3 regions of the Vreelandella sp. ssv genome follow, and region 1 is predicted to be linked to each of the others. Evidence: predicted binding sites of a transcription regulator. Region 1 holds the regulator's gene; each other region holds the start of a gene.
What was found. The regulator LexA, encoded in region 1, represses DNA repair genes until DNA is damaged. The targets are predictions, from matches to a motif close to TACTGTNTANNTANACAGTA.
Positions count from the first base shown of each region.

Region 2: AC5TBW_RS15665 (Y-family DNA polymerase) is a predicted target of LexA. The motif match lies at 6,371-6,390, and genes of this name have one in related genera.
Region 3: ruvA (Holliday junction branch migration protein RuvA) is a predicted target of LexA. The motif match lies at 6,092-6,111, and genes of this name have one in related genera.

Region 1 covers NZ_CM182545.1:2,239,264-2,248,824, reverse strand. Annotated here, with positions in the region: gene moaE (molybdopterin synthase catalytic subunit MoaE) at 1-347, shown strand, start outside; gene AC5TBW_RS10310 (ribonuclease J) at 389-1,999, opposite strand; gene purU (formyltetrahydrofolate deformylase) at 2,230-3,084, shown strand; gene AC5TBW_RS10300 (energy-coupling factor ABC transporter permease) at 3,109-3,780, shown strand; gene lexA (transcriptional repressor LexA) at 3,789-4,472, opposite strand; gene AC5TBW_RS10290 (TetR/AcrR family transcriptional regulator) at 4,740-5,417, shown strand; gene AC5TBW_RS10285 (L,D-transpeptidase family protein) at 5,395-5,931, shown strand; gene nagZ (beta-N-acetylhexosaminidase) at 5,998-7,029, shown strand; gene AC5TBW_RS10275 (hypoxanthine-guanine phosphoribosyltransferase) at 7,078-7,656, shown strand; gene ppsR (posphoenolpyruvate synthetase regulatory kinase/phosphorylase PpsR) at 7,677-8,510, opposite strand; gene ppsA (phosphoenolpyruvate synthase) at 8,782-9,561, shown strand, end outside.
Region 2 covers NZ_CM182545.1:3,436,835-3,446,395, reverse strand. Annotated here, with positions in the region: gene AC5TBW_RS15715 (hypothetical protein) at 1-303, opposite strand, end outside; gene AC5TBW_RS15710 (Ogr/Delta-like zinc finger protein) at 296-592, opposite strand; gene AC5TBW_RS15705 (hypothetical protein) at 592-795, opposite strand; gene AC5TBW_RS15700 (hypothetical protein) at 834-1,037, opposite strand; gene AC5TBW_RS15695 (hypothetical protein) at 1,063-1,269, opposite strand; gene AC5TBW_RS15690 (hypothetical protein) at 1,339-1,665, opposite strand; gene AC5TBW_RS15685 (S24 family peptidase) at 1,935-2,420, shown strand; gene AC5TBW_RS15680 (endonuclease/exonuclease/phosphatase) at 2,480-3,607, shown strand; gene AC5TBW_RS15675 (hypothetical protein) at 3,673-4,173, shown strand; gene AC5TBW_RS15670 (hypothetical protein) at 4,358-4,918, opposite strand; gene AC5TBW_RS15665 (Y-family DNA polymerase) at 5,018-6,346, opposite strand; gene AC5TBW_RS15660 (S24 family peptidase) at 6,463-6,813, shown strand; gene AC5TBW_RS15655 (DNA cytosine methyltransferase) at 7,017-8,234, shown strand; gene AC5TBW_RS15650 (Eco29kI family restriction endonuclease) at 8,231-8,869, shown strand; gene AC5TBW_RS15645 (hypothetical protein) at 9,056-9,561, opposite strand, start outside.
Region 3 covers NZ_CM182545.1:2,010,443-2,020,003, reverse strand. Annotated here, with positions in the region: gene pal (peptidoglycan-associated lipoprotein Pal) at 1-181, opposite strand, end outside; gene tolB (Tol-Pal system beta propeller repeat protein TolB) at 237-1,523, opposite strand; gene tolA (cell envelope integrity protein TolA) at 1,523-2,689, opposite strand; gene tolR (protein TolR) at 2,703-3,140, opposite strand; gene tolQ (protein TolQ) at 3,152-3,832, opposite strand; gene ybgC (tol-pal system-associated acyl-CoA thioesterase) at 3,906-4,319, opposite strand; gene ruvB (Holliday junction branch migration DNA helicase RuvB) at 4,316-5,353, opposite strand; gene ruvA (Holliday junction branch migration protein RuvA) at 5,421-6,029, opposite strand; gene ruvC (crossover junction endodeoxyribonuclease RuvC) at 6,136-6,699, opposite strand; gene aspS (aspartate--tRNA ligase) at 6,779-8,560, opposite strand; gene AC5TBW_RS09230 (FmdB family zinc ribbon protein) at 8,626-8,925, opposite strand; gene AC5TBW_RS09225 (D-2-hydroxyacid dehydrogenase) at 9,165-9,561, shown strand, end outside.

The DNA of each region.
Region 1 (9,561 bases):
TGGTGCGTGATTTTAACGAAACGCCAGACGTTACGGGGCTAACGCTGGAGCACTATCCGGGTATGACCGAGCGCACGTTGACCGAGATTGGTGAGCAGGCTTGGCAGCGTTGGTCGCTGCAGGCAGTCCGGATTATTCATCGCATCGGTTATCTGGCCCCGGGCGATCCGATTGTTCGCGTGCTAGTCGCTAGCGCTCATCGCCGCGAAGCCTTCGAAGCCTGCGATTTCATCATGGATTTTCTCAAAACCCAGGCGCCATTCTGGAAGAAAGAGCACTCGACCCATGGCGAGTATTGGGTCAAAGAGCGCCACTCTGATCAACAGGATGCCGCGCGCTGGGACTAAGAGTGTCGTGTTGCTGTGCGGCGCGATTAAATGACTCGGCCCTAGCGATTGGCTGCATTGTCATACTCAGCAGGTTCAGGCATTTCGGCGGCCATGATCTGTAAATGCACATCTGGCAGGTGCTGCATATGCGCTGCTAGCCAGTGCACCAGGCGAGGCTGCAATGCTTGGCGCAAGTCGGCCAGTGTCTCCGCGGCAATCTCTTCAAGTTGGTCATCCAGCCAGTCGCTAAAACTATCTTCATCTAGCGGGCTGGCGCCCGAAGAGTCTAGCATCAATCGGCCAATACGCGCCCAGCCAATGTCAGTTGCGGTGACTGGTAGCGCTAAGTACAAACTGCCCCGGCGGGCCGTTTTGGCGTCATTCACTTCTAGACCAGGATGGGGCACGACGCTGTTTTGACTGACAATGCAGGGGGGCTGCGGGTAGCGCGCCTCACAGCGCAATCCATGATTGTCAAAGCAGATTAAATCGCCATTAATCGGCGTTAGCGGTGCGCTGATGCCCAGCTGGCTAGCAATGGCCTGATGGGCCTGCTGGTGTCGCGCTTCGCCATGAACGGGCAGCAGATATTTCGGTTTAACCCAGTGATAAAGCTTGATTAACTCATCCTGAGCAGGGTGCCCGGTGGCATGTAATTCGGGATGATTGAATTCATCATAGATGCGCACACCAAATTGCGTCAGACGCTTTTTAAGCTGTTCAATGGGGCGTTCATTGCCCGGAATGGCTTTAGCCGAGAAAATGACGTTATCACCTGACTGAAGGTCAACAAAGGGGTGGCGGCCCTGGGCAAGACGCTGGAGCGCCGCACGGGGCTCCCCCTGGCTGCCGGTGGCGATAATGACCACTTCATCCGGTGGTAAATAACCGAGATCGTGATTCGGCACCAGCGGCGGTAAATCATCCATATAGCCGAGCCCCCGCGCGACACTCACCATGCGCTCCATGGAGCGCCCCATCAAGCTGATGCGCCGGCCGCATTGGTGAGCTGCACGTCCTATGGCCAACACCCGTGCCAGATTGCTAGCGAAGCAAGAGACAACGACGCGGCCCTGGCAGTTGCTGAGGGTTTTTGTCAGCGCTCTGGCGACATCGCCCTCACTGCCGGAGTGCCCTGGCATTGGCGCATTGGTCGAATCGCCAACGACTAAATCGACCGGTGCGAGCGCCCTAAACTGTGCGGCGCTCATCGGTGTACCAATCAGCGGTTCAGGATCGAGCTTCCAGTCACCGGTGTGTAAAACACGGTAGCCACCGGCCATCATCATTAAGGCACAGCTTTCGGGAATTGAGTGCGTCAAAGGGAGGTAGCGTAGCGTAAATGGCCCGCTTTCAAGCGCCTCGCCTGGTTCGATAACTTGGATAGCGGCACTACTAAGCTGATGTTCAGCAAATTTCAGTCTCAACAACCCAGCCGCCAATGGGGTGGCATAAATAGGGCAGTTCCACATCGGCCAGAGCCAGGCGACTGCCCCTATGTGGTCTTCATGTCCGTGGGTGATGTAAAGCGCTTTGGGTACGATCCCTAATGCTTTCAGGGTATCGAGATTAGGAACCTGAAGCGGTGAGTTGGGAAGATCCTGGCGAATCATCATGCCGCAGTCGACGGCAATCCAGTGATCGTCATGGCCGTATAGCGTTAGATTCATTCCAATCTCACCGCATCCCCCTAGCGGCAGCATGCGCAGCGGTGGACGACGACGGGGACGAATTTGAACGCGTGGTGAATGCATCAGTTATGAAAAGCCTAAAAAGTAGTGCCTTAACTATACGGGAAGGCAGGGGCGGCTAACAATCATCCTTGGCCTTCCGATACAATACGCAGTCTAAGTCGCTGGTTTATCATAATTAGCGTAGAAATAGGTCAAGAGTAAATTACATGTCTCATTATTATCGTTTAGTTGTGTCCTGTCCCGATCAAGTAGGTATTGTGGCTCGCGTTTCGAGCTTTATTGCCCATCAGGGTGGCTCGATCACCGAAGCAAGCCAGCACTCTGACTTAGAAACCGGCTGTTTTTTTATGCGTTACGAAATTTTGGCAGATTCAGTGGCTATGTCGGTAGAATCGCTACGTGCATCGTTTGAAACGGTCGCTAGCGAATTCAATATGCAGTGGTCACTGGTCGATACCCAGAAGCGTCGTCGGGTGGTGTTAATGGTGTCGCGGGAGTCGCACTGCTTAGTGGATCTGCTTTATCGCTGGCAGGGAGGTGAACTGGATTGCGATATTGTTGGAGTGATCTCAAACCATGACGACATGCGTTCATTGACCGAGTGGTACGGCATCCCTTACCACCATGTGCCGGTCGATGCTGAAAACAAGCAGGCGTCGTTTGCCGACGTTCAGACTGTAATCGATAACGCCCGCGCTGACTGCATCGTGCTGGCACGCTATATGCAAATCCTACCGCCTGACTTGTGTGCACGCTATGAAGGTCGGGTGATTAACATTCACCATAGTTTTTTGCCCTCTTTCGCTGGTGCTAAACCTTACCACCAAGCGTATCAACGCGGTGTTAAATTGATTGGCGCAACCTGTCACTATGTCACCGAGGAACTCGATGCTGGCCCGATTATCGAACAGGATATTCATCGTGTTAGTCACTGTCATACGCCTACTGATTTAGTGCGCTTTGGCCGAGACGTTGAAAAGGCGGTTCTAGCGCGCGGTTTACGCTGGCATCTTGAGGATCGTGTGCTGGTTCATGGCAATAAAACGGTGGTCTTTAGCTAACGATTGGTAACGTAAGAGGTCGCTATGTCATTCGCGCAAAGTGTATTAGCGCCTTGGGCGCTAGTGCTTACCTCACTACTCTCGTTAAGCGTGGTAGCCTGGGCACTTTTGCGTCGGCCTTGGCAAGCGCTAATCAAGGATGGTGCACTTCAGCATCGCTGGTTAGGGGCAACCCTAGCGGTAGTGCTGATGTGGCAACTGCGCGCTCAAGCAGTGGACTGGCTAACGCTGCACCTTGTCTTTACGGTATTGATGACTCTGGTATTTAAAGCACCGTTAGCACTCATCAGCAATGTACTGATTAATGTGGCGATGGTGGTAATAGGCCGCAATGAGTGGATGCTGTTAGGCGCTAACGTACTGGTAACAGGGGTGGTGCCAGCAGCCATCATTGGCACGGTATGGCGGCTGGTCGATCGCCGACTGCCGGATAATCTGATGGTGTTTCTATTTGCCTGCGGTTTTTTCGGTACGGCGCTGGCTACGCTGGGGGGCGGGTTAGTAGCGGTGCTACTGATCACCGTAGCAGGTACCGACCCTGACGCTATTTATCTAGCCCAAGAGTATGCACGCTTCTTGCCCTTGTTAATGCCTTCGGAAGCGTTTATCACCGGCATGCTGCTGAGTATCCTGCTGGTCTATCACCCTAATTGGGTGGCCACTTTCAATGACCACCGCTACATCGATATGCAGTGAAGGTGATGTTAGCCGAGAGCCTGACCATTGCCGCCGCGAATAACGCCAACGCCCACTCCTTCGATATTGAGCGACTGGGAGCGAAGATCGATTTCAATGGGCGCAAAGTCTGGGTTTTCAGCAAACAGCGTTACCTGATGTCCTTGGCGCTTGAAGCGCTTGACGGTCACTTCATCATCTAAACGCGCCACCACAATCTGGCCATCGCGCACTCGCTCAGTGCGATGAACAGCCAATAAGTCACCCTCTAAAATGCCAATATCCTTCATTGAGAGTCCCCGGACGCGCAGCAAATAGTCGGCCTTAGGGGTGAAGTACTCAGCAGGCAGCGGGCAGTAGCGATCTATATGTTCTGCAGCGAGAATGGGGCTTCCAGCGGCGACTTCACCAATGACAGGCAGTCCAGCCGGTGGTGATTCAATATGATTGGCAACGGGTAACGTAGCCACGCTGCTGTCCACTATTTCCTGGGGCTCTTGGTTGGGCAGGCGAATGCCGCGTGACGTATTGCGGATAATGCGAATAACCCCTTTTCGTTCAAGCGCACGAAGGTGTTCTTCAGCTGCATTTGGGGAGCGGAAACCGAGTGCTTTAGCAATCTCAGCACGGGTCGGAGGGTAGCCAAATTCGCCCATGGTCTTAACGATAAAATCAAATACGTGCTGTTGGCGAGCGGTTAGCGGACGCGACATACCAGACTCCAAAAATAGTGAATAGACAGTAACAAGTTAAATGTCGACTTAATCGATAAGTGTTTAAGTATACAGTATGTTCCTCTGTCCAGTATATGGCTTGTCAATGCCTATTGCCGGAGGCGGTGAATTTTTCCTAATCGTTTGAAACTAAGTTTTTACTTATTTACTTGGCCGCATTTCATTAACAAATCAAGCGTTGAGCCTGTCAAAGTTATGGCATAGTATTTTGCTATGTTTTAAACACTCGTTTCCCTGGAGAGCAACATGGCTCAATCTGATACGGTGACCCGTATACTTGATACCGCGGAAGTGCTGTTTGCAGAGCGTGGTTTCGCTGAAACCTCGCTGCGCAATATCACTAGCAAAGCGCGCGTCAATTTAGCGGCCGTGAACTATCATTTCGGTTCAAAGAAAGCCTTGATTCAGGCCGTTTTTTCTCGCTACTTGGATCCCTTTACACAGCGTTTTCATACTGCGCTTGATAAGCTTGAAGCCCAGCACACAGGGAGCGTTATCCCGCTTGAAACGCTACTCGAAACAATGGCTACCACTGTGCTGGCAGTGCCAGCTGAGCGTAACAGCCTAAAAGTTTTTATGCGCTTATTAGGCCTGGCCTATAGCCAGGCGCAAGGACATCTTAGGCGCCATATTCAGCAAGAGTATGGTGATGTGTTTACCCGCTTTACCGAACTTGTGCGTCAAGCAACGCCAGACTTGCCTGACGCGGAGCGCTTTTGGCGGCTACACTTTATGCTCGGCACGGTAATTTTTACGCTTTCTGGTCTTGATGCGCTGCGTGATATTGCTGAAAAGGATTATCACGAGCAGGTCACCGTACGGGATTTAGTTCGACGGTTGCGTCCGGTAGTTGTCGCTGCCATGAATGCACCGTTACCCCCAGCACTCGAAGAAGGAAAATATGCGAACGCCCAGGCTAGCTGAGCTACCCCCAACGGAGAGTATCTGGTTAGAAATAGACACCACTCAGCAGCAGCTACGCTGCTGGCGAGGGGCAAAAGTTCTCCATGAGTGTGAGATATCGTCTGGTGCCGCTGGTAGTGGTGAGCGCAATGGTAGCGGTAAAACCCCCCATGGTTGGCACTATATAAGAGCGGCCATTGGTGACGGTATGCCAGAAAATGCGGTATTTCGTGGGCGGCGCTGGACAGGCGAGACTTTCTCCCCTGATCTCGCTGATGCGCATCCTGAGAGAGACTGGATCTTGACGCGTATTCTGTGGTTGTGCGGGCTAGAAAAAGGCGTTAATCGTGGTGGACAAGTAGACTCTCAGCGGCGCTATATTTACCTACATGGCACGCCGCCCGACGAGCCAATGGGGGTGGCCGCTTCCCATGGCTGTGTTCGTTTACGTAATAGTGATTTGCTCTATATATTTTCGCTAGCGGTGCCAGGCACGCCGGTTTGGCTACACGGTGGTCGGCAGTGCTTTGATTAATCAGGTTTTGACACCGCTAGACGATCGTCTAAAATCATCGCCCCTTTTATTGGTGGACCTATCACGATGACTCAACCGTTAGGCCCGGTCATGCTCGACCTTGAAGGCACGAAATTGACGGCCACAGAAAAGCGCTTGCTCACTGAACCGGCGGTAGGGGGTGTCATCTTATTCGCCCGGAATGTTGAGAATGGCTACCAGGTACGTCAGCTATGTAGCGATATTCGCCGCGTACGCGCTGATTTGCTGATTGGGGTTGATCAAGAGGGCGGGCGTGTCCAGCGCATTAAAGAGGGGATGACTCGCCTTCCTGCCATGGCGCGTATTGGCGAGTGTTATCGCGACATTCCGGAAGATGGGCTTGTATTGGCAAAAGATGCTGGCTGGCTATTGGGCATGGAAATGGCAGCCTGTGGGTTGGATCTTAGCTTTGCGCCGGTACTGGATGTGGAGAGCGGGGTCTCTAGCGTTATTGGCGATCGAAGCTTTAGTAGTGACCCCCATCATGTCGCGCAGCTCGGCGGCGCTTTCATTTTAGGGCTTCACGATGCCGGCATGGCCGCCGTGGGAAAACACTTCCCTGGCCATGGTGGCGTCGCGGCTGACTCTCACGTTGCACTGCCGGTGGACGACCGTTCATTAGAGGCGATTAAACAGCGCGACCTTGTGCCCTTTACCCATCTCGCCACCCAGTTAGAGGGTGTTATGCCTGCCCATGTGATTTACCGCGCTTTTGATAGCCGCCCTGCCGGATTTTCTCCGAGTTGGCTTGGGATGCTTCGCGAATCGCTGGGGTTTAAAGGCTGTATTTTTTCTGATGATTTAAGTATGGCAGGTGCCCACGAAGCGGGCGGCCCCAGGCAGCGTGCTCAAGCAGCACTATCGGCGGGGTGCGATATGCTGCTGGTATGCAATGATCGAGCAGCCGCGCTTGAGGTCGTTGAGGCTTGCAAAGGTATTGAAACGAAGCGTCCTGCCAAGCTGCGCTATAGCCGAGCACGGCCTGATTTGGATGCTTTAAGCGCGCTGGGTCGTTGGCGTCGGGCCCACGCGAAGCTGGAAGCATTGGCTGATAGGCCGAAACCGAATGCTGTGTAAATGCACACTGCTGATGTAAACGAAGCTTTTAACCCGCCTGGAGTTTAGATGTCAAAGTTGGATAAAGAAGCATTAGAGTCACTGGACTCAATGCGTGAGTTGATGGATAACGCCGACTGTCTGATTTCTCAGCAAGAGGTAGAGCGGGCGCTTGATCGTATGGCGGAAGCGATTACCCGGGATTTAGGAGACAAGCTGCCGGTTTTTTATTGCGTCATGAATGGAGGCCTGATCACCACTGGCCATCTGCTTACCCGGTTAGGTTTTCCTCTTGAAGTGGACTACCTGCACGCCACTCGTTACCGCAACGAGCTGCGCGGCGGCGAACTCTTTTGGCGCGTTTCTCCCGAAGTGCCAATGGCGGGTCGCCACGTGGTGATTGTCGATGACATCTTGGATGAAGGTGCGACGCTAGCCGCCATTTTGGCATACTGTGAAGAAGCCCAGGCAGCCAGTGTCACGACCGCTGTGCTAGTGGATAAGCAGCATAATCGTAAAGCGGTACCAGGCTTAAAGGCCGACTACTGCAGTTTAGAAGTCGCCGACCGGTATGTGTTTGGCTTCGGTATGGACTACAAGGGCTACTGGCGCAATGCGCCAGGTATTTTTGCCCCAAAAGGTATGTAGCTGATCGCCTAGAAACGGGGCTAGCGGGGCGAGAAGCGCCTCGCTAGTCCCGTTTCTGCAATCATCCGTGTTGAGATCTCTTCTACCGAGAAGCGCGTCGCATCGATATAGGGTATGTGCATCGAGCGGTAGAGTGACTCTGCTTGTTCCACTTCTTTAAGGCATTGATCCATTGAGCTGTAACGACTATTAGGGCGTCGCTCATTGCGGATCGCTGACAGTCGCCGAGCATCGATGGTTAACCCAAACAGTTTTTGTCGGTGGGGCGCTAGCGCTTTGGGTAGCTTTAACATGCCATCTTCGTCTAAATCATCTTCCGTCAGCGGATAGTTAGCCGCGCGAATACCAAATTGAAGCGCCAGATACAGAGAGGTGGGGGTCTTGCCGCAGCGCGAGACGCCGACCAAGATAATATCTGCCTTGTCGTATTGGTGAGTACGTGCACCGTCATCGTTATCCAGCGCAAAATGCACTGAGTGGATGCGGTCCATATAAACATCATCGCTACCAATCGAGTGGGTGCGCCCAACGCTGTAGGAAGAGTGAGTGTCTAGCTCTTGTTCCAGCGGCTCTAGGAAGGTTGAAAAGATATCAACTTTGAACCCAGAGGCCTGGCGAATGACGTTGCGAATTTGTTGATCAACGATGGTGTCAATAATGATTGGGCGATGCCCGTCCCGGCTGGCCGTCGCTTCAATGATTGCTGCTAACGCTTGCGCTTTTTCCAGCGTGTCGATATAGGGCTTGGTCTGCATGTCGATCTCAACATCGCTGAACTGAGCAAGCAAGCTGCGCCCTAAACTCTCCGCCGTGATGCCGGTACCATCAGAGATAAAAAAAGCCGTACGTTTCATAGTGACATCCAGTGTTAAGTAACCACCCTATTGTGTGCCGAGCCGATGGCTAGGGCAACTTGCTATCAGTGTTTGAAGCGGCATTGTGAGGGCGACTGACTACACAAATAGCTAAAAAAGCCCTGCTGTTGTAAAAATCCTCCATTCCCTTCGCTGTTAGACCAATGGCGAATACATTAGCGCGGTGCTAGGGTGTCTCAATGAATAATCCATGATGCTAAGTCTTAACGACATTAGTCATCGTGTCGACGTCTATGAGCGAGGGGGTTACGTGGAAGAGTACATTCTGTGGTTCGATCAATTAGGCATGACAGACGTCGAACGGGTGGGTGGTAAAAACGCCTCGCTAGGTGAAATGATTTCTAACTTATCAGGTGCTGGAGTAACGGTGCCTGGTGGTTTTGCCACTACTGCCCATGCTTACCGCGAGTTTCTCTCCCACGAAGGACTTAACGAGCGCATTAATGCCACGTTGGCGCGCTTGGACGTGGACGATGTTAAAGCGCTAGCCGAGGCAGGTCGCAACATTCGCCAATGGATAATCGATACGCCATTACCACCTACGTTTGAAGCGGCTCTACGGGATGCCTACGGCCAACTGCAGCAACAGCACCCGCTTTTAAAAGTTGCCGTACGCAGCTCGGCCACCGCAGAGGATCTACCCGATGCCTCCTTTGCAGGTCAACAGGAAACCTTCCTGAACATCGAAGGCTTTGACAATATTAAGCGTGCAGTACACGAGGTTTTTGCCTCGCTGTTTAACGATCGTGCTATCTCCTACCGAGTGCACCGCGGCTACGCCCATGAAAATGTCGCCCTGTCGGCGGGCATTCAGAAAATGGTTCGCTCTGAGACCGGTGCGGCAGGCGTGATGTTTACCCTAGACACCGAATCCGGTTTTAAAGACGCCGTTTTTGTCACTGGCTCCTGGGGCTTGGGCGAAACCGTGGTACAGGGCGCAGTCAATCCCGATGAGTTCTACGTGCACAAGCCGACCCTGGCGGCGGGCCGCCCTGCGGTGTTGCGCCGTAATTTGGGCTCCAAGCTTATC
Region 2 (9,561 bases), 1.2 Mb from region 1:
TTGGGAGCGGTTGTTCAGTTGGTCTTTCAGGCCGCTGGCATAGCGGCTCATGCGGTGAATAGACGACCGCACGGCATCCCGCTCTGGCTTGGCGAGCTGACGGATTTGCACGGTGGCGTCTTCCTTCAGGCCTGCGCTTTTCAGCACAAAGCGGCGCTCGGCGTGGGGGAGATCGGCCCAGACCTGAACCAAATCCTGATCAGCGGCGCGGCTGTGCAGCTCGGCGCGTAAGGCGCCAAAGCCAGCACGGTCTGGCTGGGTCTGGGGGCTTGGTGGAAGGGGGAGGTGGGCTACCTTATTCATCAGCGGATTCCTCGTAGTGTTCGTCGTTGGCGGCCTTTCGATTAAGGGCCATATTTATTAATCGGAGTAAGCGAGGGGCGAAGGGAAGATCCACATTCGGATTCGGTATGTCGCTAGGTGCTAAGGTGTGAAGAATTTCGAAACCTGCCTTGCCTCGAAAGCCGCACTCCACGTTTCGGCACTCCACTTCCCCTTCGCGGTACACCGGTGTCAGCGCCTGGCTTTTGCGGACGCGCATGTTGTGGCCGCAATGTGGGCAGGGCATGCGGTGCTTGGAAGCGGTCGACATCAATGGTTTCTCCCTACGGGGTAAAGGGCGCGGCCACGGCCGGTGAGTCCTTGGGTGCCTTTGCGTAAGCGCCGACGGAGTAACCACTCGGCGGCTTCGTCCAGGCTGGTTAAATCCTGCTGTTCACATACCTGCTGCAGCGCGGCTTCTAGCTGGTCGTTCAGCGGAAGTCGTAATTCGCCGCGTGCCGGTTGGTCAGCCATACATCAATGCTCCTTGAGGGCCTCAAAAAGCCCTGCCTTTACGACGCCTGCTGGGGCACAGTGCTAACAGAGAGATCAGCAACGCCCAGCGTTTCCAGTGCTTCTTTCAGCACCAGTTGACGCAGCAGCGACGCCCGTTCGATGCCGGTGTAATCCACCAGCGCGTCGATCAACTGGGCCTCGTACTGATCCAAATTGAGAGCGGCGTAACGAGAGCGCACGCGTTTGGGGTCCTGGTACATGGCAAACATCCTTATGCAGGCAGGGTCATTCGGCATTCAGCGTGTCTTGGTCGTACTCGGCGATGCCGCGCAGCATGAGCATGCGAGCGGTGGCCGACTTAGTGCGCATCTCCAGCTCCTGAATGCGCTCCAGATCGGCACACTCGCTTTCCGTGAGGTAGGTCATCACAGGCTGATCGCAGCCTTTTGGGGCATAAATTGGCTTTGGGGTAATGGTGTTAGTGGTGGCCATGGGTTAGGCTTCCTTAATAGAGTGAAAGACTTTAAACGAGAGCTTGAACAAGGAGACCGAGCGTCTGTATTAACGCTCGTAAAGGCGTACCAGCTTGCGCTGCAGGAAGTGTTCATCCATGTAGGTGCGCAGTTCGCAAAGGGCGTCTTCGACTTCATCGCTAGAGGCGTTACAGGCCAGCATCAGGGCAGCGAGTTCGCCCACGGCTTCGGCGGTGATGCGCTCTTCCAGCGCTTCAAGATCCGCCAGTGGGTTAGGCGTGTTGGTACCGCGCTTCAATGCGGTTTCGATGTGGCGGCGGGTTTGTTCAGAGCAGCGGTCAAGCTCCACTTCGACCCCGCGGAACAGGGTGGTCTGAGTGGACGGCATAACAATGGTGGCAATGATGGTGACCATGGCAGTGGTTCCCTTTGCGTAGTGTTTTAGAGTGAAAGACATTAATAGAATGGTGGAGATATCCTACCGTGTCAATCGGATTGGTGGAAAATATACCCCAAAGGATTAGGGAAGAAATATCTATCCTTGGGCTTTCTCTGGCTGAAGCGTCCAGACGCGCGGGTGAAAACTCACCTCAGCGCTTGAAAGACGTGCTTGCTGGAAGACAGAAATGTTCTGCTGACCTAGTTGCTCGGCTAGCAAATATTGGCGTGGATATTTCCTACGTTTTGACAGGTGTACGTGCAGGCACATCCGATGCTCAGCCCCTTGGCTTGCCTGTGACTGAGCCAGGGCCGGATTTAGTGCCGGTGATGATGTACGACATCGAAGCTGCCGCCGGCGCGGGCCGCAGTTTTGAAGGTGAACCAGTGCAAACCACGCTGCACTTTCCCAGCAGTGAGCTGGCCGACAAGGGGCTGGACCCCGCGCAGGTGGTAGGCATTAAGGTGCGCGGTGATTCTATGGACGGCACCCTGGCCGATGGCGACTGGGTACTGGTGGATCGCAGCAACCGCGATCCGAAACAGGAAGGGGTGTTTTTACTGCTTGTTAGTGGAGAACGACGGATTAAGCGGGTGCAGCGCCTAGCGGGCGGGGCGTTGTACTTGATCAGCGACAACGACCACTACCAGCCGGAAATGATTAAGCCGCAGGATATGCATGATGTGGAGATACTGGGGCGGTGTGAGATTCGGATTGGCAGAATTGTGTAACTGCAAAAAAATATATAAATAACGGCGTTTTGATGCTGCCTAGTAGTAGGGAACAGGGAATGAGTTACAGCAAGAGTGTTACACAGCTCTTACAACCAGCGCTGCTAGTCTGCCTAGTGCTTTCGTGGCCTGCTTTAGCCGATATTAAAATTGGTAGTTGGAACATTCAGAATTTTGGATGGGGTGAGCAGAAAAATATTGTTGCAGTCACCGAGGTAGCCAACCAGTTCGACATTCTTGCGATTCAAGAGTTGATGAATACTGAAGCGCTAGGAGCCCTTGAAATAATGTTGGAAGAGTCATCAGGTGAAGAATGGAGTTCCATGCACTCGCATCTGATGGGAAGCTCATCCCGCTACCAAGAGATGTATGCGTTTCTTTGGCGTGACTCAACAGTGACCTATGAAGACGGGGCGGTTATTTATATAGATGATCGTAATGCGTTTGCACGTGAACCGTACTCTGCCCGTTTTAAATCACTAGAAAGCGATACGAATTTTGTGTTGGCTACAGTTCATATCACTTATGGCACAAGCATCAGCGATCGTACTCCTGAAATTCACGCGTTACGTTCATATTGGGACTGGTTGGCAGAGGTTTACCCCGAGTCAGCCAACCAGCGCATGCTTGTTGGCGATTTTAATATGCGGCCCAGCCATGAAGCTTGGGCAGAATTATTTGAAGTCGCGCAGCCTCTAGTCACTTCCGGCTCGACTACGTTATCCAGTAAAGATCGGCAGTATGCCAATCTGTACGACAACATTATTGTGCCTTTAAACCATGATCTGCCAATCAGCGAAGTGGGTATTTTAACGTTTCCGGAATTGCTAAGTGAAAGAGGCGACTACTGGTCACATGAAGCTGCGCGGCGCTATGTATCTGACCATGCCCCTATCCTTGCCACATTTGGTGATAACCTAATTCATGATGCCACTGATCTTGCTGTTGAGATCCCTACTCAGCCAGTTGAGCAAGAAATAAGTTTTAGTGAAGACTGCATTGATTTGAATACAGCTTCCAGAGATGAGTTGGTTGGAATTGTCCATATTGGTGAAGACCGTGTGGATGATTTGATTAGCCAACGGCCTTGGGTGTCGGTCAATCACCTGACACGTATTTCTGGTATTGGGCCTGCCCGACTAAGGGATATCAAAATTCAAGATGTTACTTGTAAACAGAAAATTTGATTAAATTTTATTTAGATGTTTTTTTGCTGCTAAATTTCAATTGTTAAAAGGAATAGGGGTTAGTTATGTTTTTATATGATCTTTTTAAATTGGATGTTGTGAGGCTTTTAATCGATGTTTCTTCGTTATTGGGTGCTGCTGTGAGCGTTTACGTTTTACGTCAAACTCAGCTGATCAAAAAAGAAACTAGAGATATTCAGTTGGTGATGCTGAGAAGGGCACGAATTCCTGAAATTTTAGATCAATTAAAGAGTGTTTTAGAAGAATTGAGTGAAGCGAAAGATAATGGTGATAAAGAGAAAATTGATTCTTGTGTAAATCGTTCTTTAGTTTATGCTCAGCATATCAGGGCTAAGATTCCTGTTGGTAGTGGTTTTGATAAAACTGAAATTGAGCTTGAGAATATCAAAAAACATATACAAGGAGCTACTGATTACTTGAGATTGGCTAATCCTTATAGGTTTGAAGAGAGAGCACAATTTGTTTTTGCTAATTTACAGATCCTTGTCTGCTCTATGGAAGAATACCTGAGGGATACTAGGTTGAATGTTTTTAGTAATCATTAATTTTTATTGTATTGATTTATGAAAGCTGTTAAGGTTTTTTATAATTTCTTATTTTGTTAATAGAATTTATTGTTTCTACACCTCTCTTGTATTTGAATGGTTTAGGCCACGACGAATGAAATTAGTTGAAGGGGCAGTTTGATAATTTTAGCGGGGCTTACTTTAACTCTTTTGTTTGCCTGGATTACTTATTAATAAGATTGTTATGTATATCAATGCCGTGGTCTAATTTATCAAAGCTAAAGATATTTAGCTGGGTGCTCCATCCGCATAGCAGATATTTTGATTCTGACTTGCTCTGGTAATGCTGAGCGGCAGTCTTGAGGGCGCTCATAGCGGCCAGAACATCTGCCTCTGTCTTGGTCTGGTAAACAAAAACCTTATATTCTGAGTCGGCTTGGAGAAGCTTATGGAAGTCGTACAATAGCGAGGAAATCTTTGATTCAGACACCTCGATCTCCATGGTCAGTACGACTTTAAGGAGATTGTTGTTCTCGTCAAACTCACGCCATACGAAGTCGTAGAGCCATTGTCCAGCTTTGGTCTCATGTGAAGGACGCGACCTGTAACCCCGCTGGGCTCCCTCATCCCTGAAACGGTCTTTGATGGCGTTATTCTTGACAGGGCTTTTCCAGATAAAGCTTTTCCATCTAGCTTCATCTCCAGCAGCGCGTGCCTGTTCGCGTTTATATGCAAGTGCTTCCTCTTGTATTTCGATTAGCCATCGCTTGAATTCTCCTCTCATTGTCCCCTATCCCTTTTTATTCATCGATATTAGTGGCCAGCCAAGGCATAAGCTCAGCTAGGCGAAGCTAAGAATAGTGTACAGTCCTGATTAGGTTTATCAGCAGTTTTTAAGATGTGAGTTCCTCCTACCTCTTTGCGCCGCCCCCTCATCCGTATACGCCACCATCAGCTCACCCCAATTCGTCGTATAGCGCGGGCTTCGGTTCGCGCAGCGTAGGTGCCAGGGGGCGTTCTTTTCTGGAAGGCCTAGGCGTACCGTTCCTTTTCCCATCTTCTCGTTCAACGCGTCCATGGTGGCCATTAGCTTTTGGCTGCGCTGGCGTTCCTCTTCCGTTTGCGGTGTGTCCATCAGGCTGAGCTGTTGGCGGTTCTCGTCGGTCAGGTCGATCAACATCACGCCCGCTTTCTTGTAGCCGTATTTGGGACGGTAGATCTTGCATAGCGCCTCTTGGGCGGCATGAAGTATGTCGCGGGTGTCCTGGCTTGGGCGTTCCATTTCCACCGCTAGGCTGGGGGAGTATTGGGGCAGGTCGGGCCGGAAGCGGTCGGTTTTGAGAAACACCAGCACGGCGCGGGCGAGGCTCTTCTGCTCGCGTAGCTTTTCAGCGCCCCGTTGGGCATGTTGGCGAATAGCGCCCTGTAGGTCGTAAAGCTGTGTGGTGGGGCGGCCAAAGGAGCGGCTGGTCATGATGCGTTTGCGTGGTTCATTGAAGTCGTTCATCTCCAGGCAACTGATGCCGCGTAGTTCCAGCACCGTGCGTTCCATGTTCACCGAGAACTTACGCCGTAGGCGCTTGGCGTCCGCTTCGCGGAGATCCCAGGCAGTGTTGATGCCGAGGATCTGCAGGCGCTCGTTTAAACGGCGGCCAACGCCCCATACATCGCTCACCTCAATTTGCTGCAGCAGGTGTTTGGCTTTGACGCTATCCGCATGAAGGATGCACACGCCTGGGTAGGCGGGGTGCTTCTTGGCAACGCGGTTGGCCAGCTTGGCGAGGGTGTGGGTAGCGGCGACGCCAACACACACGGGAATGCCGGTGCCGCGGCGGACTTTTCTGTGCAGGGATTGGGCGTGCGCCTGCAGCGCTTCCGGCTCGAAGCCATCCATGCGCACAAACATTTCATCAATGGAGTAGGGCTCTACACCGGCGGTTTCCTGCTCCAGGATGCCTTGCACCCGGTGGGACATATCGCCGTACAGCTCATAGTTGGAGGAGTGCAACACGATCTCGCCACGTTCGACCAGGTGACGCACCTGATGGGCAGGGGTGCCCATCTCGATACCCAGCGCTTTCAGCTCTTCCGATCGGGCGATAATGCAGCCATCGTTGTTGGACATAATGCCCACCGGACGGCCTTCCAGCTTGGGGTTGAACACCCGTTCACAGCTGACGTAGAAGTTGTTGCAGTCCACCAGCCCAATCATGTTGCCTCCATAACCCTTGTTAAATGCTGTTTGTTTATACAGTATTGGCAGCAGGGAAAGCGACAGGCGAACGCTAATGTACGTCGCTTAATGGGGAGCAAGCACAGGGCAATAGCATGCGAGTAAATTACTTGGGGCCAGCAGTGGTGGGCGTGAAGCACCCGGCAGTAGCCGAGATGGATGGCCGAAAATTTCCACCCAGCTGCTTTCTGGTGGAAATAAGCGAAGACGCACGCCCAGGCGGGCCATGGATGGAGGGAGATGTGCTGGTGGTGGATGAAGCCAGATCGTTTGGCCACGGCGATCTCGTAGTGGCAGAGGTGGAAGGAGAGTATCGGTTGTTTAAGTCCCACCGTGTGGGCAGCCGCTGCCGGTTGTTACCAACGAACGGTGGCCAGGGCTGCTTCGTGACCGTACAGCAGTTTAAGGGTGTGGTGGTGAGGCAGGCGCGGTGCTGGGCGGTGTAGGCAAGCCCATCAACGAAAAGCTGGCTGGTGTCCAGAGGCGGGTTTCGGTATCGTCTGCGAGCTTTGAAAATATCGGCAGACGTTTACCAATCTGCTGTAATACTGTGACAGTATTAGGATAGCTGCCAAGTTTTTGTCACCAAGAGTGTGTGGTTTTTGTAATTAAATAATATTATTTATTAATAGCTTAGCAGGGTCTGAGTATGTTGAAGTCAGTTGAAATGTTTGCAGGTGCGGGGGGGCTAGCTATGGGGGTCTCTCTTGCTGGCTTTGAGTCGTTGGCAGTCGTGGAATGGGATCGATGGGCCTGCGATACGATTCGGGAAAATCAAAAAAATGGTTACCCACTAGTCAATGGATGGCCGCTTTGGTCTGGTGATGTCCGTGAGTTCGATTGGGCAAGTATTCCTGAAGATATAGACCTAGTAGCAGGTGGCCCTCCTTGCCAGCCATTTTCGATGGGTGGAAGGCACAAAGCGTTTGGCGATGATAGGGACATGTTTCCTGCCACTGTTGATGTTGTGCGACGTTTAAAGCCGAAAGCTTTCATCATTGAGAACGTGAAAGGGTTGACCCGGTCCAGTTTTGCTAATTATTACCAGTACATCTTGCTGCAGCTTGAGTTCCCGGAAGTGGCTCGACGAGATGGAGAGACCTGGGCTGAACATCTTAAAAGGCTGCAGGAAGAAAAAACTTCTGGCGCTCTTCATATAAGCGGTCTGACTTACAACGTGGTGCCTACACTCGTAAACGCTGCTGATTATGGTATTCCTCAAAAGCGTGAACGTGTTTTTATCGTGGGTTTCCGGTCTGATCTTGGTGCTGAGTGGTCTTTCCCTAGAGCGACGCACTCATTTGATGCTTTGTTATATTCACAGTGGGTAACCGGTGACTACTGGCGTCGACACCATATTGCACAGAACAAAATACCGGCTATTCCTTCGCGGCTTGAAAAACGTGTGGGCAAATTAGCGAATGAATTACTCCCAGGGATAGAAAAGCCTTGGCGTACTGTTCGCGATGCACTCATTGATGTACCGGATCCACGCGCGAAAGGTGCGAGTAAGTTTCGCAATCACCTCTTCCAGGATGGCGCGCGAGTCTATACCGGCCATACAGGTAGCCCCTTAGATTTACCATCAAAAACCTTGAAGGCCGGTGCTCATGGCGTGCCTGGCGGTGAAAATATGATGGTCAATGAGGATGGCAGCGTTCGTTACTTTACAGTGCGCGAATCTGCAAGATTGCAGACCTTTCCCGATGGTTATGTGTTTCACGGTGCATGGGGTGAGACTATGCGCCAATTAGGTAATGCAGTACCCGTAGCTTTGGGTCGGATGGTAGCCAGCTCCGTGGCAGAGCAATTGGCGATAACACAACTTCGCCAGTTAAAACGCCAAAACAATAGGAAGATGGCATGACCGACAATATCTACCCTTTCAATCCTCTTGATAAGCAACACCTGGGCGAGAGTGTTGGGCAGGCAATGCTCCGTCAGCCGGTTCATTCTTTGACCGATCTAGCCAAATTCAACGGAGCAGGTGTATATGCCATATATTACTCAGGTGATTTTCCGGCATATCAGGAAATAGCTAAGCGAAACTCCAATGGCTCGTATACAGCGCCGATTTACGTTGGGAAAGCAGTTCCAGCAGGGGCCAGGAAGGGTAAGTTATCACCAGCAGTTACAGAGACTCTGTTTAAAAGGCTAAATGATCATCGAAAAAGCCTTGAGAATGTAGAGAATCTTCGCATAGAAGATTTTTTTTGTCGTTTTTTAATAGTAGATGATATCTGGATCCCGTTAGGGGAATCCCTACTGATCTCAAAGTTCTCACCTATTTGGAATAATTTAATAGATGGCTTTGGAAACCATGACCCAGGGAGTGGACGCCATGCGGGCTTACGTCCCAGATGGGATGTATTGCATCCAGGTAGGCCGTGGGCAGAAAAACTTAAACCACGCGCAGAAACGATGAATCAAATTATCTTGGAAGTGAAAGATCATTTGCGGAACAACCCGCCGCCGGATGACGATAATATGATTTCGGTATAAATGTTGGTGGTGCCGAATTGGGTGAGATGTCAGAAATTTCTTACAAAAATATGGTTAATTGCTTACATCATTGGCTAAGCAGATTTGACATAGTGGACTAGTCGCCAAGTAGCACGCGTTACCTTAGGGTTTCGCCAGAAGATTGCGGCAACGGGATGAGCCCCCGGCCATGGATGGCTGGGGTTTTTAATTTCTGACTGAATGAGCGCACTCTAAAATGTGATAGCGCTGCTGAATCAGACTGATAACGACATCCATAATAGCCAAGCACATCCCTACAAATGGAAAAGAACGCTTTAATAACCACCTTATTAACGCGCGTACTATGGGTGACTGAGCCGTCTCAATACCCTGTTTAATAGCCTCGCTAATAGATAATTCGTTTATAAGTAGCTCCACATAGTTTCTAAGCTTGTTGTTATCTTCTTGTTCAATTGATTCAGCCATCCCGTCGACGTAAATAGATTGATTTTGCTCCTCTAGAAACCTCTCAAAATCATCGATATATCGCATTTCAACATTGAACACATCGGCTAATATCCGGAGAACTGCTTCCTTGCAGGGGTGGCGTGTTGATTGAGACAAAAATGAATTGATCTCGCTTACATCACGTAGAGGAATATCCTCATTGAATGGAGCAGGGGTCAAGTTGGTACGTGTCCATTCCTCCCCTGCAATATCATCAAGCTCAT
Region 3 (9,561 bases), 230 kb from region 1:
AACCAGTAGAAGAACCATACTGACTACCCGTGCCTGTGCCCGAGGTGCTAGATCCGGTAGTGCTGCCATCCTGGCTACCGTACGAGTCACCATCTTGGGTTCCGCCGGTGCTGGAACAGCCAGCGATTACCACGATAGATAGCGCTGCTGCTAGTGAGCGAGCCAACGGTTTAAGTTGCATAATCAGACTCCTTGCCTGAAAACTAAAAAATTTCGATATTAATCAATTGTGTTGATCAATTTAAGAAGGGTGACCAAGCTGGGTCACGGACATCGCCCTGTGCTGATGGCAGTCTAAATGAAGAGCGACCATCAGCCGAAACAGCACTTAGCACCCCACTACCACCCTGTTGGGTAGCGAAGATTACCATGGTCCCGTTCGGCGCAACACTAGGAGATTCATCTCTTGTTGATTCACTGAGTACAACCAAGCGGTTACCGCTTAGATCTTGCTTTGCCACTTGATAACCATTACTTGAACGGTGGATCAAGAATATCTGCTCACCATCCGGTGAATAACGTCCGCGAGCATTATAATTACCTGTAAACGTCAGGCGCTCAGCTTCGCCGCCGCCCATGGAGTACTGGTAAAGCTGCGGGCCACCGCTACGGTCAGAAGTAAACAACAAGCTGCGACCATCTGGCCCCCAAGCAGGCTCAGTATCGATGCTGTTGTTATTAGTAATGCGCTCTACTGAACGATTGGCGACATCCATGATATAGATTTCAGGCTGTCCATCTTTAGACAGAGACATGGCGATACGCCGGCCATCAGGTGACCATGCTGGTGCACCGTTAATACCGTCAAATGACGTGGCCATAACGCGCTGTCCAGTGGCTACATCCTGGATATAGATTGCTGGGCGTTCAGTTTCAAAAGAGACATAGGCAAGCTTAGAGCCGTCAGGTGACCATGCAGGAGACATAATAGGTTCATCAGAGGTCAACACCTGTTCGCTGCGGCGGCCATCGGCATCTGCAACGTACAAGCCAAACTGCATATTGTCACCAACACCCTGGGCAGTGACGTAAGCAATTTTGGTTGAAAAAGCTCCCCGAATATCGGTGATCTCTTCAAAGATTTGATCGCTGATATAGTGAGCGGCACCACGCAGGTCATTGCCTCTCACGGTCACGGTTTCGCCAATCATCCGGCGTTGGCCGCTAATATCCATCAGCTCAAACTGTATTTCAAAACCACCGCTGGTTTGCTCTGCCCGGCCTACTACCAAGTAGCGCACATCTAGCGACCGCCACGTACCGAATTGAACATCGTCGGATTGACTAGGCTGTTCAAACATAGCGCTACGCTCTAGCGGGTCAAAATAGCCACTACGCTCAAGGTCATCTTGGACAATCTGTGCAACATCTTCAGGCATTCCTTCTGAGCCTGCGAAAGGCACCACGCCAATCGGCAGCGCTTGATCACTGCCTCGCGTAATCTCAATGGTTAAGTCAGCACTTGCCACACTGCTGACTAGCAGCAGTAGACAGAACAACCATACTTTGCTCAAACTTTGCATCAGCGAACATCCCCCGGGGTAAATCGCAGATTAAACTGACGTAAATTACGCTGCTGATCGGCTGGTAAATCTCGCAATTCACCAAACGGTGCAGCATGTTCCACGGCCTGCATGACAGACCGGTCAAAAGCACTATCGCCGCTTGATGTCACAATCGACGTTGCCAGCAACTCTCCTGAAGGCCCTAGCCGTACCTGTAGGGTAGCACTCATCGCATCACTTGCACCGGGCGGAATCACCCACGCCTGCTCTACAGCGCTACGGACGATGTTGATAAAGCTGTTGGCAGCCTGTTCGGCCTGCTGAGCATTAGCCGCGGCTTCCGCTTCACCTGCCAACTGGCGCTGCATGGCTGCCTCTGCTGCTTCAGCCGCTTGGCGTTGACGCTCTGCTTCTGCTTCGCGTCGCTGCTGCTCTTCCGCTTCTCTTTGGCGCTGGGCTTCCGCCTCTCGCTCTCGTTGAGCCGCCTCCTGCTCACGTAGCTGCTCTTCTTCGGCTTCACGTTGGCGCTCTGCTTCGGCCTCTTCCTGGCGCTGCTGCTCTGCCGCTTCGCGCTCTCGTTCGGCTTCGGCCTCTTCCTGGCGCCGCTGCTCTGCCGCTTCACGCTCTCGTTCGGCTTCGGCCTCTTCCTGGCGCTGCTTTTCAGCGGCTTCCTGCTGGCGCCGAGCCTCTTCAACTTCACGCTGACGCTCAGCGATAGCTTCCGCTTCGGCTTCACGTTCAGCGGCCTCAACGGCTTGTTGCTCAGCCTGTGCAGCCGCTTCTGCAGCACGACGCTGCGCTTCAGCTTCCGCAGCCTCACGCGCTGCTTCCAAGGCTTGCGCTTCTGCTTCAGCCGCCACCTGAGCAGCTTCTTCTGCCGCTTGCTGTTCGGCTGCAGCCTGCTGCTCACTGGCAGAGGGTTCATCGGGCGCTTCAGGTTCTGTCGGCGCCTCCGCTGGCGCATTCATCGCCGCTTGCTGTTCTGTTGCCTGCTGAGCCTGATCGGTAAACGTTTCCGTACTCACCAGCGTCGCTTGAACGATCGACGAACTATCGGGCTCCGCCGTTCGGGTCGGCAAACTGATTAAGCTAAACAAGACAATGGCGACGTGCACGCCAATCGCCAGAACAGTCGGCCACTTATAGCCAACATCTTGAGGATCGCGCGGTGTGTTTACTGCCATATTCGCGCTACCCTTACCCATCTTGCGGCGGCTCTGAAAGCAGCCCCACGTTAGCTACTCCGGCGCCTTGCAACGTGCTCATCAAGACGACAATCTGTCCGTAAGCCACATTACGGTCACCGCGTACCATGACGGGCGTACCTGGACGGCGTTCTAGAATCGTTGCCACTCTTGCAGACATCTCATCCAGGGTCACTGACGTAGAGTCTTCCCCAAGCGTGATGAAGTACCCCCCATCGCTATCAACCGAAATAATGATCGGATCATTATCTTCCTGGGTCTCAATGGGTTGAGAGGTCACTTGCGGCAACTCAACTTGCACGCCCTGGGTTAGCATAGGCGCAGTAATCATAAAAACAACTAGCAGTACCAGCATAACGTCAATGAAAGGGACGACATTAATCTCCCCCATTGGCTTGCTTTTACCACTACGATTAAAAGGACCTTGCATGGCTGTCTCCCTTAACCCGCACTTGGCTTGCCATCACGACCTTGCAGATTGCGGTGCAGGATAGCGTGGAACTCCTCGGCAAAATCTTCGTATTTGCCAAGTAAGCGAGAAGATGTGTTCGACAAACGGTTATAGAAAATAACCGCAGGGATAGCCGCGAAAAGACCCATTGCAGTTGCAATAAGCGCTTCTGCAATCCAGGGGGCTACCGTTGCAAGTGTCGCCTGTTGTGTCAGCGAAAGCGCTTGGAATGAACCCATAATGCCCCATACTGTGCCGAAAAGACCGATATACGGACTGGCAGAAGCCACTGTAGCTAGAAACACCAGATGCTGGGTTAAGCGATCCTCTTCCCGAGACCAAGCAACGCGCATGCTACGTTGGACACCTTCCAAAACGGTGTCAGCGTCTCGGGTTTTAGGCATTAAGCGATTAAATTCCCGAAACCCCGACTGAAAAATATGCTCAGCGCCGTGGCGCGGGTCATCAGCGGGAATTTCACGATAGAGCTCGTTTAAGTCGACACCTGACCAAAAAGACTCCTCAAATTGGTTGTACTCTTTCTTGGCACGGCCCAGCGCAATGCTGCGCTGGAAAATGACCACCCAAGAGAGGATCGACCCCACCAACAGTAGCAACATAACCAGCTGCACCACGGTGCTGGCATTCATTATCAAGTGGGGAATGGACATGGTGTTATCGTTCACAGGTGCCCTCATCAATCTATTAGGGTCGGCATTGCCGACGCAGTGAATGACCTCTTGGTTAAGAGGCCCGTATTAAAATATTAAGCGATGTTGGCCATGCTTTAGGACGCATACGCTCGACGCTCAAACAGGCTATCTCGACTGTGGCTGAGCAGAGGAGTTCCTCGTCACGCCAAACTTGCTGCTCAAATGTCATTCGACAACGCCCAAGTTCTATAACGTGGGCAGTGATTACCAATGCGTCATCCAGACGAGCCGGTTTCGCGTAGTGACAGGCCAAGCGGTATACCACTAGCTGTGTACCTTCGTCTAGCAGCGTTTGCTGATTAATGCCTAATTGACGTAGCCATTCGCTACGTGCACGTTCCATAAACTTCAAGTAGTTAACATAGTAGACAATGCCACCAGCGTCAGTATCCTCCATATAAACGCGCAACGGCAGGCGGTAACCTTTCTGTGCACTAGCGCTCACGGACGGCGCTCCCCTTCCATATCGGTCGCCTGCTTGTGGGGCACTCGGTCGAAGTGCAGCCACGCTTGGCGGGTAACGACACGTCCGCGAGGTGTGCGCATAATCAAACCTTGTTGAATAAGGTAGGGCTCGATCACATCTTCGATGGTGTCGCGCTCTTCACTGATGGCCGCCGCAAGTGAATCAATGCCTACAGGGCCGCCATCGAATTTGTCGATCATTGCCAGTAGTAGCCGACGATCCATGTGATCCAACCCATGGTGATCCACGTTGAGCATATTAAGGGCGGCATCCGCTGTGGCGACATCGACAACGCCGTCACCTTTCATTTCTGCGTAATCACGCACTCGGCGCAATAGTCGGTTGGCGATTCGCGGTGTTCCACGTGAGCGCTTCGCCACTTCAACTGCACCTTCGTGACTGGTTTTAACGCCCATTAGGCGAGCCGAACGCGAAACAATTTCTGTCAACTCTTCGAGGTTATAAAATTCAAGACGCTGAACAATGCCGAAGCGGTCGCGCAGTGGAGAGGTTAGCAAGCCCGCCCTGGTGGTCGCGCCCACCAGGGTAAACCGGGGCAGGTCCAGCTTAATAGAGCGTGCGGCCGGACCTTCGCCAATCATGATATCCAGCTGGAAATCTTCCATGGCGGGGTAAAGCACTTCTTCGACGACGGGAGACAGGCGGTGAATTTCATCGATGAAAAGTACGTCGCCAGGCTCTAAATTCGTCAGCATGGCGGCGAGATCCCCTGCCCGTTCAAGCACCGGGCCGGAGGTCGATTTCATTCCAACCCCCATCTCAGTGGCAATAATATGGGCGAGTGTCGTTTTACCTAACCCAGGAGGGCCAAATACCAGGGTGTGATCCAGGCTCTCTTCGCGCAGCCTTGCAGCGCCGATAAAAATTTCCAGTTGTTCACGCACACGCGGCTGGCCAATATAGTCATCCAACCGCTTGGGGCGAATTGCGTAGTCAATACGCCCCTCTCCCTGTTCAGGTTCAGCGGCGATCAGCCGATCGTGTTCTAGCATAGATACTCTTCTTTATGGCGATTCAAATGCAAACTTTACCCAAATCTAGCACTGTAAAACCATCCACTTAGCCGTTCATTCGTTGAGTCAGTGCGGCTTTTATCAGTGCCTCGGTTGACTGATTGGGGTCGATATCGGCGAGCATTTTGGATGCCTCAGTCAGCTTATACCCCAAACTGACTAATGCAGCTTCTGCATCAGCAAGGCTATCGCGAGCAGATACTTGCCCATTAGCGGCCTCAAGAGGCAGTAGCGCATTGCTACCGTTCTCCCACTCAGGGAAACGATCTCGCATTTCAATGATAAGACGCTCAGCCGTTTTCTTACCCACCCCTGGCAGGGTTGTCAGCGCTTTACTGTCATCGTCACGAACGCAGCGCATAAAGGCATCTTCATCCATACCTGATAAAATCGCTAACGCAAGCTTAGGTCCTACACCGTTGACTTTAATCAAGGCTCGAAATAAGGCGCGCTCATGCTCTCTACCAAAACCATACAGTAGATGAGCGTCGTCACGAATAGTGAGGTGGGTGAACAAAGCAACATTTTCGCCGACGGCCGGAAGTGTCACCAGGGTATTCATTGACGTTTCCAGCTCATAGCCGACGCCATGAACGTCGATCACAATCCAGGGAGGTTGCTTTGCCAATAGCTGGCCACTCAGACGTCCAATCATAAAATCGCTCGCACTGGGGTGAATAACAATAGAGTGAAAAACAAACGTTTACTATAAAGCGACTCTGTACAGATGACCAGTAGTTCAGCCGTCGGCACAGAGGGAATTAAAGCCGCCAGCGGCCGGTGGAGCGACGGCGACCCCGAGATGGCGCGGCGGGCAAACCATGGCTGATAAAGACAGAGCCGTTATAAGCATGGGTTAACGCAATGGCCAGCGCGTCGGCTGCATCAGCCTGGGGAGTAGCAGAGAGCTGCAGAATAGCGGTCACCATGTGCTGTACCTGCTCTTTATCCGCGCCACCCTGCCCAGTCACCGCCTGCTTTATCTGCCGCGCGGCGTATTCGGCAAGGCTCAAGCCATGATTGGCCATACACACCATTGCCGCCCCCCGAGCCTGGCCCAGCTTTAGCGCGGAATCAGGATTTTTGGCCATAAACACCCGCTCAATGGCGACCTGATCGGGGCGATGCAAGCCGACGACTTCGCTAAGACCTGCATAAATTTGTGCCAAACGCTGCTCTAGCGCACCCTCTGCCGTACGAATACAGCCACTTGCTACGTAGCAGGGTTTAACGCCAATAACATCGATCACTCCGTAACCAGTTACCCGGGAGCCAGGGTCTATGCCCAAAATGCGGATGGGTACGACGGGCTTTTGCTCTTCCATGGCATCGGTACTCGTGTGACTAGAACATACAAAAACACCGACGCCGTAGCGTCGGTGTGGAGCGGCCAACCGTACAGATTTATTCGGCGGCGGGGTCCGCTTTGACTTTCTGGCGTAGACGGATATTCAAATCTTTCAACTGCTCGGGGCTGACTTCGCCCGGTGCATTGGTCATCAAACAGGCAGCGCTTTGGGTTTTCGGGAAAGCGATAACTTCACGAATGGTTTTGGCACCCACCATCAGCATGACCAAGCGATCCAAACCGAAGGCTAAGCCACCATGGGGCGGAGCGCCGTACTGGAGCGCATCCAACAAGAAGCCAAATTTCTCTTGAGCCTCTTCTTCACCAATACCCAGGATCTCGAAAACGGTGCTCTGCATGGTCTGATCGTGAATACGAATAGATCCACCGCCCAGCTCTGTACCGTTGAGCACCATATCGTAGGCACGTGAAAGCGCGCTAGCAGGGTCAGCCTTCAACTCTTCTGGGCTGCAAGAGGGTGCTGTGAAGGGGTGGTGAAGCGGGCTAAGACGACCGTTGTCGTCAGCTTCAAACATCGGGAAGTCGACGACCCATAGCGGCGCCCACTCCTGCGTGTAGAGCTCCAGGTCAGCCCCTAATCTAACGCGCAGCGCGCCAATGGCTTCGTTGACGATACGGGCTTTGTCGGCACCGAAGAAGATAATGTCACCATCTTCAGCGCCCACGCGATCGAGCAGCTCTTCAACGATGTTTTCCATAAACTTGACGATCGGCGACTGCAGACCTTCAAGCCCTTTGGCGCGCTCGTTGACCTTAATCCACGCCAAGCCTTTGGCACCGTAGATGCCGACAAACTTGGTATATTCGTCGATCTCTTTGCGCGATAGCTTGGCGCCGCCGGGTACTTTCAGTGCTGCAACACGGCCATCATCTGCACTAGCGGGGCCAGAGAAGACTTTGAAATCAACTTGCTGCATTAAGTCGTCGACGTCGGTCAATTCCAGCGGGATACGCAGATCCGGCTTATCTGAACCGAAGCGATTCATCGCTTCCTGCCAAGTCATGCGCGGGAACTCAGGAAGTTCGGTTTTTAGCACGTCCTGGAAAAGCTGACGAATCATGGCTTCGGTAATGCCCATGATGTCACTCTCTTCCACAAACGACGCCTCAATATCAATCTGGGTAAACTCAGGCTGACGGTCGGCACGCAGGTCTTCGTCGCGGAAGCACTTGGCAATCTGGTAGTAGCGGTCAAAGCCAGCCACCATCAACAGTTGCTTAAACAACTGCGGTGATTGTGGCAAGGCAAAAAAGCTGCCCGCATGGGTACGGCTAGGGACGAGATAATCGCGTGCGCCTTCAGGGGTCGCCCGGGTGAGTACCGGTGTTTCGATATCCAGGAAGCCCTGGTTTTCGAGATATGCTCGTACGTTGTGAGAAATACGCGAACGCAGGCGCAGCTTCTCGATCATATCCGGACGACGCAGGTCGATATAGCGATGCTTCAGACGCACCTCTTCACCTACTTTGCCATGCTCATCCAGCTGGAACGGCGGTGTAATCGCCGTATTAAGTACTTCGACGTCCTTCGCCAGCACTTCAATCATGCCTGTTGGCATGTTGGGGTTTTGGGTACCTTCAGGGCGCAGCCGTACGCGTCCAGTGATGCGCAGGACATACTCACTGCGGGCACGGTCGGCAGTTGCGAACGCCTCGGCGGTATCAGGGTCGACAACGAATTGAGCGATGCCGTCGCGATCGCGCATATCGAGGAAAATTACCCCACCGTGGTCGCGGCGGCGGTGAACCCATCCGCATACCGTAACCGTTTGATCCACCAAAGTTTCGTTTAGCTGGCCGCAATAATGGCTGCGCATGTCAAATCCTGTTCTGTTACGTGGCAATTAGTGTGTCGCGGGCGTCCCGACCCTGACTACCGCAGCTATGCCGCGGCGCCTTTGTCGCTGGGAGTAACGCTCTTGGGAGTAGCACTGGTATCGCTTGATTTAGCGGCATCTGCCGGAGCAGTTTTGCCGTCAGCAACCAGATTCTTTTTGCTACCCGTTTTGAAATCGGTTTCATACCAACCACCGCCGGCTAAGCGAAAACCCGCTGCCGAGACAAGTCGCTCCAAGCGATCGCTTTGGCATGCAGGGCAATCCTTGAGAGGATCGGCACTAATTTTTTGCAATTTTTCCAGGCGATGGCCACAGGCCTTGCACTCATATTCATAGATGGGCATGTTAATGGCTCCTAAAAAGCTCAACCCTGACAAACTACGTTCTTTTAAGACCCAGTCCTGACGGACCTAGTACTGAAAGAAAATAAATAGTGGCGAACACAAACGCTGCTAGGCTGCCAATATGTGGCCAGTCGGGATAAATTCCAAGGCTGCGGTTGATAAAGCGCCGCCATTATACCCTTTTGTGACCCCTGCCGAGCAAGGTTATGAAGCCTTCGGTAACTATTGGAGAGAATAAAATGCCTCATGCGGTGATACTGGACGCACAAAGCCTAGGCCCTGAGATCAATTTAAGCGCCATTGAAGAGTCGGTCTCACACCTTGAGGTGTTTGAGCAAAGTTCAACTCAGCAGGCGCTTGAGCGCCTTACTAACGCCGATATCGCGATCGTAAATAAAGTAGTACTAGACGCTGAAACCTTGCGGCAGCTGCCTAAACTGAGATTAATATGCGTATTAGCGACAGGCCTTAACAACATCGATCTAAATACCGCAAAAGATCAGGGTATCGTGGTTAAAAACGTTGCAGCTTACGGCACCGCCAGCGTTTCCCAGCACACCTTGATGCTGATACTTGCCCTGGCCAACCGGCTTCCTCGCTACCAGCGGGACGTCGCTGCAGGTGAATGGCAGCGCA